One region of the Chimaeribacter sp. YP20170169 genome, then DNA from elsewhere that is predicted to be linked to it. Evidence: predicted binding sites of a transcription regulator. Region 1 holds the regulator's gene; each other region holds the start of a gene.
What was found. Region 1 encodes CRP, which controls carbon source genes, mostly activating them, when cyclic AMP is high. Its sites were predicted from a motif close to ATGTGANNNNNNTCACAT; they were not measured.
Positions count from the first base shown of each region.

Region 2: ACK3SD_RS18925 (YjcB family protein) is a predicted target of CRP. The motif match lies at 1,712-1,729, and genes of this name have one in related genera.
Region 3: udp (uridine phosphorylase) is a predicted target of CRP. The motif match lies at 1,878-1,895, and genes of this name have one in related genera.

Region 1 is NZ_CP176824.1:265,048-269,761, forward strand. Features, by position in the region: gene ACK3SD_RS01140 (YccS/YhfK family putative transporter) at 1-1,879, opposite strand, end outside; gene crp (cAMP-activated global transcriptional regulator CRP) at 1,942-2,574, opposite strand; gene ACK3SD_RS01150 (OsmC family protein) at 2,904-3,311, shown strand; gene ACK3SD_RS01155 (phosphoribulokinase) at 3,340-4,209, opposite strand; gene ACK3SD_RS01160 (YheU family protein) at 4,329-4,568, opposite strand; gene ACK3SD_RS01165 (hydrolase) at 4,565-4,714, opposite strand, start outside.
Region 2 is NZ_CP176825.1:228,790-233,503, forward strand. Features, by position in the region: gene ACK3SD_RS18915 (DUF4760 domain-containing protein) at 375-878, shown strand; gene ACK3SD_RS18920 (alpha/beta hydrolase) at 913-1,515, opposite strand; gene ACK3SD_RS18925 (YjcB family protein) at 1,825-2,100, shown strand; gene ACK3SD_RS18930 (antibiotic biosynthesis monooxygenase) at 2,275-2,817, shown strand; gene ACK3SD_RS18935 (hypothetical protein) at 2,814-2,936, opposite strand; gene ACK3SD_RS18940 (LysR substrate-binding domain-containing protein) at 3,055-3,954, opposite strand; gene ACK3SD_RS18945 (tautomerase family protein) at 4,056-4,445, shown strand; gene ACK3SD_RS18950 (DUF4865 family protein) at 4,490-4,714, shown strand, end outside.
Region 3 is NZ_CP176824.1:3,622,520-3,627,233, reverse strand. Features, by position in the region: gene ACK3SD_RS16500 (autotransporter family protein) at 1-1,043, opposite strand, end outside; gene udp (uridine phosphorylase) at 2,016-2,777, shown strand; gene ACK3SD_RS16490 (DedA family protein) at 2,930-3,457, shown strand; partial or broken gene rmuC (DNA recombination protein RmuC) at 3,571-4,714, shown strand, end outside.

The DNA.
Region 1 (4,714 bases):
TCAGCCGCTGCTGGCAGCTCTGGAGCGCAATCTCACAGGTCTCCAAATACTCCTGCGCCAGCGCCGGGGTCAGCATGTAGTGATCGCGTGCCAGGATAGTCATCGCGTTCAGGTGCTCAACAATTGACTGGCTGTGCATCACCCAGAGCCGCATGTCAGCCAGGTAGTGGGAGTTGAAGCCCGGCTCCTGCATCGCCTGATTGAGGGCGGTGTAGAGGGTGTTGTGCGTCTGATTGGCCATGATGCGGGTATAGGCCAGCTTTGCCGGATCTGGGTTGGCGCTGAGCAGCAGGCGGATCGCCTCCTGATAGGCTTCCAACGCCTGCCAGGCGTTGTCGCGCAGCTTGCCGCTCTGCCACTGTGGCCAGAGCCAGATGGTGCTGCCAAAGGCCAGCGCGCAACCAATCAGCGTGTCTACTAACCGTGGAATCAGGAAGTTAGCGCCATTTTGCGTCACCAGTTGCAGCGTGTAGACCGCAGTGATGGTCAGCCCCACCATGCCCAGCCCGTAGTTATTGCGCAGCACCAGATAGGCGGCCAGCATGATCAACACCAACAGGCCCAGCATCGCGGCTTGCGGCAGTTGCAGGTGCAGCACGCCAGCGGCCAGCACCAGCCCGGCCAACGTGCCGATGGCGCGGTGCTGGATACGCACGCGCGTGGCGTTGTAGCCGTTCTGGATCACCAGCAGCGCGGTGAGCAGCACCCAATAGGGTTTCGGCAGGTCAAAGAACAGGCCAATCGAGCTGCCGAGCGCCAGCATCACGCCGACGCGTGCGGCGTTGCGCAGCGACATCGATCGCCAGGAGAGATAGCGCTTCAGCGCTGGCCAGAAGGGCAGGCGGTTGCGGCTCTCCATCAGGTTACGGCGATAGAGCGGCCGCTGGGTATGCAACAGGCGCGCGATGCGGTTGAAGTGGTAGTAGCAGAACTGGCCGACCGGGTTATCAGGGTAGCGGTTGGCAATCTTCTCCAGCGCTGCCAGTTCGCCGCCCATCTCAAAGCGGGCGGAGCGGCGGTGGTAGAGCAGGTCATCGGCAATCATCCGCAGCCGCTTGGCGATCACCTCCGCATTGCGGCGGATAATCGCCTCTGCTTGGCTCTGCGCCACCAGTTTCTGCACCTCCTCTGGCTGGTGCAGGCTGACGGTAATGTGCTCCTGGAGATCGAGCGCCACCTGGAAGGCGCGGAACAGCCGCCGATAGTGCGGGTGGCGCTCGCCGGAGAGCATATGCAGTTGCTGATAGACCTGCACAATCAACTCCATCACCTTCTGCTGGCGCTTGAGCAGCGGGGGCAGGGCAGTGTCTGGATCTAGATGCTGGGTCAGCAGGCTGTACTTGGCATCAACGTAGTCACCCAGTTCGCGGTAGAGCAGACTGAGCGATTCACGCATTGGCTGCTCTTTCCACAGCCGGAACCAGCCCCAGGTAAACAGCCCATACCAGAGCGTGCCGAGCACGAACAGCCCCGGTGCCTGCCAGAGCGGCGTGGTGCCAGCCATGCTAAGGGTAAAGATGGCCGCCACCAGCGTGCCGTTGAGCAGCCGGCCATGCAGCGGGCTGATCTCGCCTGTCACGCCGAGCAGCAGCGCCAGCGCCAGCAAAATCAGCGGCAGCGGACAGTGGGCGTAGAGCAAGAGCAGTTGCAGTATCAGGCTGCATCCGGCGAACAGCGTACCGCCAATGGCCAGACGTTTTACATAGCGCCGATGGGGCGTGTCGAGACCGGCGATGTTGCAGCAGGCGGGCACCAGTGAGAAGAGCAAGCCGACCTGGAGCTGGCCGAACGGCAGCGCGATGGCCGCGGGCAGGCAGAGCACCAGCGTTTGCCGCAGGGCGTAGTTGACTTCAGGATGGTAAATAAGACGGCGCCACATGTTCAATCAGGGAAGAACGGCGCAGTGCGGGGGGGCCGCAGCTGCGCCGTGTTGATCCGGGATTAACGAGTGCCGTAGACGACAATCGTTTTGCCGTGGGCGGAGATCAGGTTCTGATCTTCCAGCATTTTCAGGATGCGGCCGACGGTTTCGCGGGAGCAACCTACGATTTGACCAATCTCCTGGCGGGTAATCTTGATCTGCATACCATCGGGGTGGGTCATGGCATCAGGCTGTTTCGCCAGATTGAGCAGGGTCTGGGCGATACGGCCAGTCACATCCAGGAAGGCAAGGTTGCCCACCTTTTCGGAGGTAACTTGCAGGCGGCGCGCCATCTGGGAGGAGAGGCGCATCAGGATGTCCGGGTTGACCTGGATCAGCTGACGGAATTTCTTGTAGGAGATCTCCGCCACTTCACAAGCCGTTTTGGCGCGTACCCACGCGCTGCGCTCCTGGCCCTCTTCGAACAGGCCAAGTTCGCCGATGAAATCCCCTTGGTTGAGGTAGGAGAGGATCATCTCTTTGCCCTCTTCATCCTTGATCAGCACGGCGACCGAACCTTTCACGATGTAGTAGAGCGTTTCAGCCTTTTCACCCTGGTGAATCAGCGTACTTTTGGAAGGGTATTTATGAATATGGCAGTGAGACAGGAACCATTCGAGAGTAGGGTCTGTTTGCGGTTTGCCGAGAACCATTTGCTTTTATCCTCTGTTGTAATCGCTGCCCAAAATCACAGGGCTCAGAGTTCCCTGTACGGCGTTTTGAAAATACGCCTCTTTCAAGAGTATTAACTGTCTGATAATGCTGCAAGGCGGAGGCTGAAAAGTCGCCAAACGGCGGCCTCGTCGTTCCATTGAAAACCTGACCTTGCTCCATACAGAACATTTTGTTTCGGGTTTGTTTTATCACAGCCTGAACCGAGTGTCTTCTGTTGTCTCGCTTCAGCATGATGAAGATCGGCCCGATTGCCTGTTTGGCTGCGAGGGGTTAGGCTATTTTCAGAAAATAATCGGAGGATGAGGCTATGCAGGCACGGGTAAAGTGGGTGGAAGGGCTGACGTTTCTGGGGGAGTCCGCATCGGGCCACCAGATCTTGATGGATGGCAATGCCGGTGACAAGGCACCCAGCCCGATGGAGATGGTGCTGATGTCCGTGGGCGGCTGTAGCGCGATTGATGTGGTCTCCATCCTACAGAAGGCGCGGCAGGATGTGCGCGACTGTGAGGTGCGCCTGACCTCAGAGCGCCGCGACGAGGTGCCGCGCACCTTTACGCACATCAACCTACACTTTGTGGTGAGCGGCAAGGGGCTGACGGAGAAGAGTGTGGAACGCGCCGTCAACCTCTCGGCAGAGAAGTACTGCTCGGTGTCACTGATGATCGGCAAGGCCGCGTCAGTGACCCACAGCTTTGAGATTGTCAGCGTCGAGTGACGCCCAGGGGGCGGCCCGCCGTCCCCGCTTACTTGATGATTTTCCCCTCCAGCAGCCGCTGCACTAGCGGTGCCATGATCAACTCCATCGCCAGCCCCATTTTGCCGCCCGGCACCACCAATGTATTGATATGAGAGATAAATGAGCCTTGCAGCATAGCTAGCAGATAGGGGAAATCGATCGCCCCCAGCCCGCGGAAGTGGATCACCACAAAGCTCTCATCCAGCGATGGGATCGCCTTGGCGGCAAACGGGTTGGAGGTGTCCACCGTCGGCACGCGCTGGAAGTTGATATGGGTGCGGGAGAACTGCGGCGTGATGTAGTTGATGTAATCCTCCATCGACCGCACCACCGAGTCCATCACAGCCTCGCGCGAGTGGCCGCGCTCATTGGTGTCGCGGATCAGCTTCTGGATCCACTCCAGATTGACGATCGGCACCACGCCGACCAGCAGATCCACATGCCGCGCCACGTCGTGGTGCTCGGTCACTACCCCGCCATGCAGCCCTTCGTAGAACAGCACGTCGGTCTCCTCCGGCAGCGGGTGCCAGGGGGTGAAGGTGCCCGGCACCTGATTGTAGGGCACTGCCTCGTCATAGGTGTGGAGGTACTTGCGCGCCTGCCCGTTGCCCTCACGCCCATACTGGATGAAGGTCTGCTCCAGCAAACCGAAGTCATTGGCCTCTGGGCCAAAGTAGCTGACATGCCGGCCCAGGTCGCGCGCCTTGCGGATCGCCATGTCCATCTCAGGTCGGGTGTAGCGGTGGAAGCTGTCGCCCTCCACCTCGGCGGCGCGGATGTTCAGTTGCTGGAAAATTTTGCGGAACGCCAGGCTGGTGGTGGTGGTGCCGGCTCCGCTGGAGCCAGTGACGGCGATGACCGGGTGTTGGGCTGACATAGTTTCAAGACTCCATGAGAGGTGATGCCTGCATACCGTGCAATCAGCATAATTAATTATAGAGTTACCATAATTATGCGGACGCGCCTAGGGGCAGGCCCTCGGCCACTCAGCCTTGGTCACTCGGCCTGCTCGCCCCGATCGCCACGGAACTGGTTGCGCGGCATGATATTGACCGACTCATGCAGCTCCGACCATACCAGCACCACTTCACCACTTTTCAACTGGCGGCGTACATCTTCGACCTTCTGCTCCAGCGTCCGTTCATGTTCGCCGTAATCAGTGCCCTCGCGCAGGACGAACGCCTCAATCAGGTTGCTCAGGGTGTCGCTGTCGAGTTCTTTCCAAGGAATAATCATGCTTCAGGCTCCAGATAGGGGGACAGCCAGGCCGGGATACGGTGCTCCAGCCACATTTGCGGCCGCTTCAGGGTGCCGCTGACAAAACCGACATGGCCGCCATGCTCCGTCAACTGGTACTGGACGTTGGCAGGGAGCTGGCCGGC
Region 2 (4,714 bases), on a different replicon from region 1:
GGGCCAGAATATGCTGGCAAGGGTCGAGCCAGAATGATTTTCCACTGGCTATGGCCGCCCGTGTCCACCAGCGTAAGCGGGTGGATGGGGCGGCGGCTAACTTATACCGCAGCCGGATACAGGCCATACTGTTAGGTTGGGGGGAGGGGGAGTGAAACGGTAGGGATGAGCCTGTATCTGATCCTGATTCAAACAGCTAAAACTGTACAATAAAGATTGTCGGAGTAGTTAGCCATTGCTAACATAAGGGCATAACTCATTGACAAAAGTTAATAAGAGGTAGCCAATGAATAAATCAGATGAATTTGATGGTTTTTAAATACTAATGTTATTATCGGAGCTCAGGCTCCGATTTTTTTAGTGTTGAGAACAGCATGTTAGCCAACCCTATTTTATGGTCTCTACTCAGCAACGGACTGGTATTCTCTGGTCTTATCGTCGCAGTTACCACGATTAGATATAACGTGAAGACCGCTCGTCGATCTCAAACGGCCCTTTTTCTTTTTGAAAGCCGGAAAGATAAAGAATATCTCACAGGACTTCAAACGCTCAAACAAGTAAGAGATTCAGGTAAGTCATTTCGCTCCTATGTATTTCCTGGAACAGGCATTGTTCTTTCAGAACATGAGATGGAAGAGCGTCGAAAAATACAATACATCCTCAACTTTTATGAACGGGTAGCGGTCAGTATCAAGTCCGGCATTTATGATGAAGGCATGATAAAGAGCACCTCCTTTACTACCGTGATCGAAACCTATGAAGCAGCGGAGCCGTTAATTAAAGCCATTAGAGAGTATATCCATAGCGAACTCACTTATCAGGAGTATGAATGGCTGTATCAACGCTGGAAACAGCGCCCGTTAAAGAGGCAGCATTAACTATCAAGTGGGGGCGACTATAGCGCCCCCTGCCCTACCCCAACACCTCCGCCAGGAACTTCCCGGCGCGGGCTGCGCCCTCTTCATCGATGGTATGTCCCACACCCGGCTGGAAGTGGGTTTGCACCGCCATACCTGCCGCCTTCAGCGCCTCGCCAGCGCGTTCGCTCTCCTGCCAGGGAATGACCGCATCCGCCGTACCGTGAATCAACAGTAGCGGGCTGTCGGTCGGCGTGAAGGGCGGCGGTGACGCCAGTCGGCCAGAGAAGGCCACCACCGCCGCAACCGGCCAGCGACCGCTGGCTACCGCATCCAGCGCCATGATCGATCCCTGTGAGAACCCCACCAGCGCCACGCGATCCAGCCGTTCGGTAAAGCCATGCTGGCTGACGATGGCGGACAGCGCGGCATCAAAGCTCTCACGGGCCGCCGCCAGCCGGGCTGGACGATTTTCGGGCGTTACGCCGTTAATACTGAACCATTGGAAGCCGTTACCGCCGCCGTCAAAAGGGAAAGGCGCGTCCGGCAGGGCGAAGCGGGCGGCTGGCAGGGTGCGCTGCCAGAATGAGGCCAGGATCGCCAGGTCGCTGCCCCGGCTGCCAACGCCGTGTAAAAAGATCACCAATGAATCGGACATTTCAGCTCCTTCTCTCTTTTCAGGCTGGCACCAGCCAGCGGGTTATCAGGCTGTTTATTGTTCCATATAAAAATATCACCGAGGAAAATGATTTAAACAAAAAATGTGATGATTCAACGTTATTAATAACAACAAGGGTTATTGGTTGATTTTGGGGGAGTTTATTTTTTATCCACTGGTTAAACAGTGTGCTACAATGTGACCGCTGTCACACTTATCTGTAATTTGACTTAAGCGCTACATGCTGTGCAACGGACGACCTTAATAACGCCGGCACACGGCTAGCGCGGTTTTGCAAGGACTACCATCATGAGTGCACTCGCCACCGGCGTCGTTCTGGCGCGCTGGGAAATTCTCAGCGCCGTTATCATGTTTTTTGCCAGCACCCTCAACATCAGCCTGCGTAGGGCCAGCCGCCACGGCCTGGCTCTCCTCTCCAGCAGCGTCGGCATTGCCGTCTCTTGCTGGTTTGTGATGGGCTTGCTGGGGATCACCTCGGCGGATATGGCGCTCTATGGCGCCCATGCCAAGGATCTGTTTGTCGAAATCATGAGCCAGACCCCGCAAAACTGGCCAATGCCTTAATCTCCACGCCGCAGCGCTTCTGGCCTGCGGCGTTCTCTTCTCTGCCCCTGCTCTCCACCAAATAATTTTAACCATTCATTAAAAATTACTCGTTACGCGTTTTTTCCCGGCTCGCATAGGATGGTGTCAGGCACGCCGTCTTAGATGATCGATCATGGAAAAGGGGAAAACATCATGGTGAAGAGTGAACCTGTTACGCTGGTCATTACCCATACGCTGCTGCCGGGCCAGCAGGCGGCCTATGAGCGCTGGCTAGCGCGCATCATGCCGGTGGCGGAGAGCTTTGACGGCCATCGTGGCGTCAATGTGTTGCGGCCGGGCGAGGAGGGGGAGACTTACACCGTCTTAATCCGTTTTGATACGCTGGAACAACTGACGCGCTGGACGGCCTCCGAGGAGCGCAAAGGGCTGTTGGCCGAAATCTCGCCCCTGCTGGCGCAGGGCGACCAGATCGAGGTGCGCGCGGGTAGCCAATTCTGGTTCACCCCGCCCCAACATGGGGTACGCCGACCGGCGCGCTGGAAGCAATATCTGCTGACGCTGGCGGTGATCTTCCCCTCCACCAATCTGGTACCGATGTTCTGGCACCAGGTGGCGCCAGCGTTGACCGGCACGCTGGCCGGGCACCTGTTGAATGACGCCACGGTGGTCGGGCTGGTGGTCTTCTTCTGGATGCCGTGGCTGACCCGCGCGCTGGCTAGCTGGCTCAGGCGTTAGCTGCCAAACAGCCTGATGCCGAGTTGCGACAGCACGCCCAGCTGTGAAGGATGCGACACAAAAAGAATCCACAGAAAAAATGAAAAAGCGATCATGAGCGTGACAATGCGGTAAAACATTCCGTGTATCCTTCAACGCGAAAAATCGTCAGTGTTTTAAGACAATGCCTCATTGACGAGGCCGCGCATAACTATAGATGAGATAACGCATTTTACCCAAATGAAAGCAAAAAATTTGTCACGAGCCTGAATGGGCCGCCGCCAGCGCCAAAGCCAGCTCATGGCATAAACGCGCTTTCAGGCTCTCTGCGGCCGGCGAAAGGGTGGCCCGGTTTTGGTGTAACGTCACGCCAACTGACGGTAGCGCTGGCAAGGCCGGTGCCGCCAGCCGGCAGAGGGTGGCGGGCAGGCCCGCCCCGGTTCGTACCGTCACCCCCAGCCCGGCAGCGAGCGCGGCCCAGATGCCTTGCAGGCTACGGCTCTCCAATGCAATGCGCCACGGAATGCCCGCGCGATCCAGTGCGTCGGTGGCGTGGCGGCGCATCAGGCAGGGCGACTCGAACACCACCAGCGGCACGGGTTCACTCCCGCTAAAATGGCGGGTCTCCCCTGCGTTTGCGCCGATCCAGTGGAGCGGCAATTCGCCAAGGTGCGCCATAAAGGGTGTAGGCTGTGGCGATTGCCAACAGAGGGCCAGATCCAAATCATCTTGCAAAATGCCCTGCAACAGCTCCGCGTTGCGGCCGATACGCGCGCTCATCTGCACCTCCGGGTGCGCCCGGGAGAATGCCCCCAGCACGGCGGGCAACAGGCGCTCGCCGAAATCCTCCTGCAACCCCATACGCAATGGCCCACTGAGGGCGCTGCCGCCGACCGCCATCGCCGCCTCACGGTTCAGCGCCAGCAACCGACGCGCATAGCCGAGCAGTATCTCGCCCTGCCGGCTGGGCACCAAATGGCGTCCGGCCCGTTCCACCAGCGGCACGCCGCACTGCTGCTCCAATTTTTTCAGCTGCGCACTGACCGCAGACGTCGAGCGCCCTAGCCGATCGGCCGCACGGGCAAAGCTGCCCAACTCAATGCCGGTAACAAAACTCTGCAACGCATCAAGGTCAAAACACCAGGGACGCTTCTCCATCATCCATCCTGTTTTTCGGGATTGTTTCTCCCATATTATGCGATATTCAGGACAGTGCCAGCGGCATATCCTCTCCTGACCATCCAGACAGGAGAGTCATTATGCCCTTTACCCGCATCATGCTACACGAAGGCCGTACCGAGGCGTGGCTACAACGGTTGTCCGCCCTGCTCCAGCAGCAACTAGTGGAGAGATTTTCTGTTCCACCCGGTGATTGCTTCCAGATGATCGAGTGTTGCCCGCCCGGCCGCCTGATTGCTGACCGCGACTATCTGGGCGGCCCACGCAGCGAGCAGTTCATTTTGTTCACCATCACCGCCGGTCGCTCCCGCAGCCGCCAGCAGAAACAGGCGTTTTACCACCATCTGGCGCAGGCGTTGCACCGTGAGCTGGGCATCGCACCGCAGGACGTGATGGTCATCATCACCTGCAATCAGGCCGAAGAGTGGAGTTTCAGCCATGGGCAGATATATAACCCGGAGGGCGTGTGATGATCGCCATGCAATATAGCTTCACCCTGCCGGCCGATTAAGACATGGGCATTGTCATCCGCCGGATTGAGGAGAACGGCCACAAGCTGGATGGCTTTCCGGGGCTGGTTTTCAAAGCCTACCTCTATGCCCTGCGCGGCGAGCAGGGCGCGGAGAACCGCTATGCGCCTTTCTACCTGTGGCAGGAGAGTGCCGCAATGCAGCGTTTCCTGTGCAGTCCCGGTTTTGCGGCGCTAACGGCCGCCTTTGGCTGGCCGGCAATCGATCTC
Region 3 (4,714 bases), 540 kb from region 1:
TTGATATACAGGGTGAAATTGCTGCCGCTGGCGGCATTGGCGGCGATGATCTTGTCACTCTGGCTGTTGGCACCGCCCTCATTCAGCTCGGTATTGAGGTAGAAGCTGCCACTGCCCGACAGCGACTGGGTGGTCAGGGTTTTGTAGTCGCCCTCTGGCGCGAAGTGGACGCTGCTTTGGTCCATCGCCAGTGAGTTGACCGTGGAGCTGGCGCTCATGTTCCAGGTGCTGTTATTGGCCGTCAGGTCGATATTGCCTTGGGATGCGCCATTGAAGGTGGAGTCTAGCAGCCCCATGGTGAGCTGGTTCGCCAGATTGTTCTGCGCTTCCACCACCACGTTGCCGGTCACGGTGCTGCTATTTTCCGCCGTGAAGTTCAGTTTGGCGGACTGGGCCTGCAACTCGGCGCTTTTTGCGGCGTCGGCTTGGTTAGCGACATAGATCGCCTGACCCTGACCCGCGTTCAGGTCAGTATGGTCAAAATCCACTGTCCAGTTGCCGCCATCCGCGGCCAGTGCCGGGGAAGATTGGTGACTGGTCAGGCTCGATTGGGTGAGGTTGAGGGCGCCGCCCTGCTGGCTGGCGGCCGCACCGGTGTGCTGTTGCAGCACAATGGCGGCGCTGTTTTCAGACTGGTGATCAATATTCAGCTGGTCGCCGGTGACGGTGGCTTGGGTATCAATTTCGATGGAGTGGCTGTTGGTGCCGAGCGTGGTGAGTGTAGCAGCCTGCGTGGTGCCCGCTAGAGAGACGCTACTGCCGCCGTGCGCCTGCACGGTCAGGCTGTCAGCGCCGGCGCTGGAGAGGGCGCTATCTGTCAGCGTGACTGCGGCTTTTTGGTCAACGGCGATAGCCGAGGCACCCTTGCCAGTGGTGGAGAGTGAGGCGCTGGTAGCAGTGAGGGTGCTCCCTTCGCCATTGGCGGTCACCGCATGGCTCCCTGTCCCGCCGGTTTTGACGCTCAGTTTCCCGGTGGCCACGCTGTTTTTTTCGCCGTTGAGATTGATGCCAGCGCTGTTGTCGCCTGCGGTGGTGACCGACATATCCGCCATAAGGCTGAAGGTATTATTATCACCCTCTAAATAAACACCGTCTGAATTAATATTATTGGTTTTAATTGTCAGTGGGCTCAATAATTCCACGGTGCTACCATTTTGAGAATAAATACCTTTGGCATTCTCACCGGTGGTGGAAATGCTGGTGGTCGTTCCCCTCATGGTACCGTTATCGTCAATTGTTTTGATTTTTTCTTCAAAGACTCTTCCACCATCACGGACATAAATACTGTGTGAATTATTGCCAGTAGTAACAATAGATAAATCACCTGGGTAGATAGTTAAACTATGCGGGCTATCCGCACTGCCGCCACTGATATTAATGGGTGAGGCATTATCATTGCCGCCATCATTGATTTCAGTCGCCTGGCTAGTAGCGCTAAAGCCGCCGGTAATAGCCAGCATCATAGGCAAAGCTTTAAGGATATTTAGGGCGAGGGGATTGGGCGTTGTGTTAAGATTTTTCAATTTTTTCCATCCTTGTTTGGAGTCTGTCGTGCATAGAGTGGGAAAAATGCGCAGCCAGAAATTCTAATTCCTAAAAAAATAGGGAAATATTTATTTGTCATTTAATTTCCATTAAGTATTTTTAATTTTTAACTTAATGATTTAAAAGGCTATTTATTAGATTCAAATGAATTAAATTCTAATTATTTAATTCTGGACGTAACCTTGAGGTGCGCCGAGTAAGGACATTGCTGTTTATCTCCCGCTACGGGTTCAGTGGGCTTATGTACGTGCGATACTTTTAGCCATTGGAGAAGGGTAGGTGGGATGGCAGGCACTGGTATGGAAGCAGAAAAGGGTGCGATAATGGCGTTAGTGTGAATCTTGTCACATTAATTTGGCAACTTGTGCATGCGTGTTGCATTGGCAGTGATGGTTATCACAAAAAATTAACTGATTTTTCAGTACACTCTCTCTTTATTCCCGGCAAAGCGTTGTTAACAGGAGTTTCCTATGTCTAAGTCTGATGTTTTCCACCTTGGCCTGACCAAGGCTGACCTGCAGGGTGCCACCCTGGCGATCGTACCCGGTGACCCGGAGCGCGTAGAGAAGATTGCCCGCCTGATGGAGAACCCGGTCAAGCTGGCGTCCCATCGTGAGTTTACGTCATGGCGCGCCGAGCTGGACGGCAAGGCCGTGGTGGTCTGCTCGACCGGCATCGGTGGCCCCTCCACCTCCATCGCAGTGGAAGAACTGGCACAACTGGGCGTGCGTACTTTCCTGCGCATCGGCACCACCGGCGCCATCCAGAACCACATTAACGTCGGCGACGTGCTGGTCACCACCGCGGCCGTACGCCTTGATGGCGCCAGCCTGCACTTCGCGCCGATGGAGTTCCCGGCCGTGGCCGATTTCGCCTGTACCACTGCGCTGGTAGAGGCCGCGAAGGCGGTGGGCGCGACCACCCATATCGGCGTCACCGCCTCCTCCGACACCTTCTACCCCGGCCAGGAGCGTTATGACACCTTCTCCGGCCGCGTGGTGAACCGCTTCAAAGGCTCCATGGAAGAGTGGCAGGCAATGGGCGTGATGAACTACGAAATGGAGTCCGCCACGCTGCTGACCATGTGCGCAAGCCAGGGGCTGCGTGCGGGCATGGTGGCAGGGGTGATCGTCAACCGCACCCAGCAAGAGATCCCGAATGCCGAAACCATGAAGCAGACCGAGAGTCACGCGGTGAAAATCGTGGTCGAAGCGGCGCGCCGTCTGGTGTGATAGCGTTGCCAAAAATGAACAGGGCGCTACGGCGCCCTTTTTTATGGCGGCAACTTTGCATAACTAAAGGCTTGTTTACCCAAGGTTACAGGCAGGATGGCCGCCGGGCAGGTATTCTGATGGGTCTGCCCGTTTATCAGATGGAGTGACCTGTGACAATTGCCAGCATCGTGGCCGATACCCTGGAGCTGGTGCGCCAGCATGAGCAGTGGGCCGCGCCCGTGGTCTTCCTACTGGCATTCGCCGAATCGATGGCGTTTCTCTCGCTGCTGGTGCCCGCCACCCTCATCTTGCTGGGCGTTGGCGCACTGATTGCCGAGGCCGGGCTGGCCTTCTGGCCGATCTGGGCGGCCGCCGCCATCGGCGCGTTTTTGGGGGATTGGATCTCCTTCTGGATTGGCGACCGCTACCAGCATCAGGTCAGTCAACTCTGGCCCTTTACCCGCCAACCGCAGTTGTTGGCGCGCGGCCACGACTTCTTCGCCCGCTGGGGGGTGATGGGGGCCTTTTTCGGCCGCTTCATCGGCCCCTTGCGGGCGGTGGTGCCGCTGGTGGCGGGCATGTGCGGGATGCGCCAGCAGCACTTCCAACTGGCGAACGGCGTGTCGGCGCTGATCTGGGCCAGCCTAATGCTGATGCCGGGGGCTTTTGGCATCGACTGGCTGCGCGGGCTGTTCTGACAGGGGTCGCCACAATCTTTGCGAGCCGGGTTCCGGCGCAAGAATGCGTTCTGGACAGGCTCCGCCACTTTCCTTAACGTGGCAGGTTCACGGTGATTGAGGGCGAAACCGGCATGGAGATCAGCATCCTTTACATCCTGCTGGCGGCAGTGGCGGGCCTCGGCGGCGGTTGGCTATGCGCAGCCATGCGCCACCAGCAGCGGCAGGCCCGGCACGGCGCCGCGCTGCAACTGGCAGAGCAGGCACTGGCGCAGGAGCGGCAGGCGTGCCAGACGCTCGCCACCCAGGAGCAGCGCACCCGCCAGCAACTGCGAGACAGCGAACTGGAGTTGCGGACGCTCTATGGCGAGGTGGCCGCCGGGCAGGAGCGGCTCCAGCAACTGGCGCACTGGCGCGCGGAGTGTGAGCAACTCAACCAGGAGCTGCGCGCCCAGCGTGAAATCAACAGCATGCAGGAGGCGGAGCTGCGGGAGGTGACCATCCGGCTGGAGGAGACCCGGCTGGCAGCCGAGGAGAAGCAGCGCCTGCTGATGAACAGTGAGCAGCGCCTCAGCACCCAGTTCGAGCAACTCGCCCACCGGGTATTTGAGCAGACTGGCCGGCGGGTGGATGAGCAGAACCGCCAGAGTTTGGACCGGCTGTTGCTGCCGCTGCGCGAGCAACTCGACGGTTTCCGCCGCCAGGTACAGGAGGGCTTCGGCCAGGAGGCGCGTGAACGGCACACCCTCGCCCATGAGATCAAAAACCTGCAACAGCTTAATGCCCAAATGGCGCAGGAGGCGCTCAACCTCACCCGCGCGCTGAAGGGCGATAACAAACTCCAGGGCAACTGGGGGGAGCTGGTGCTCAGCCGGGTGCTGGAGGCGTCTGGGCTGCGCGAAGGGCATGAGTATGAGACACAGGTCAGCATCCGCCTCGACGGCAACAGCCGGATGCAGCCGGATGTGATTGTCCGCCTGCCGCAGGAGAAGGACGTGGTCATCGACGCCAAAATGTCGCTGGTGGCCTACGAGCGCTACTTCAACAGCGTTAACGACGCCGAGCGGGAAGCGGCGCTCAATGAGCATCTCGCCTCCCTGCGGGGCCATATCCGGCAGCTGGGCCGTAAGGATTACCAGCAACTGCCCGGCCTGCGCTGCCTCGATTACGTGCTGATGTTCATCCCGGTGGAGCCAGCCTTCCTGCTGGCGATTGACCGCGAGCCAGAGCTGATCAACGAGGCGCTGCGCCACAATATCATGCTGGTCAGCCCCACCA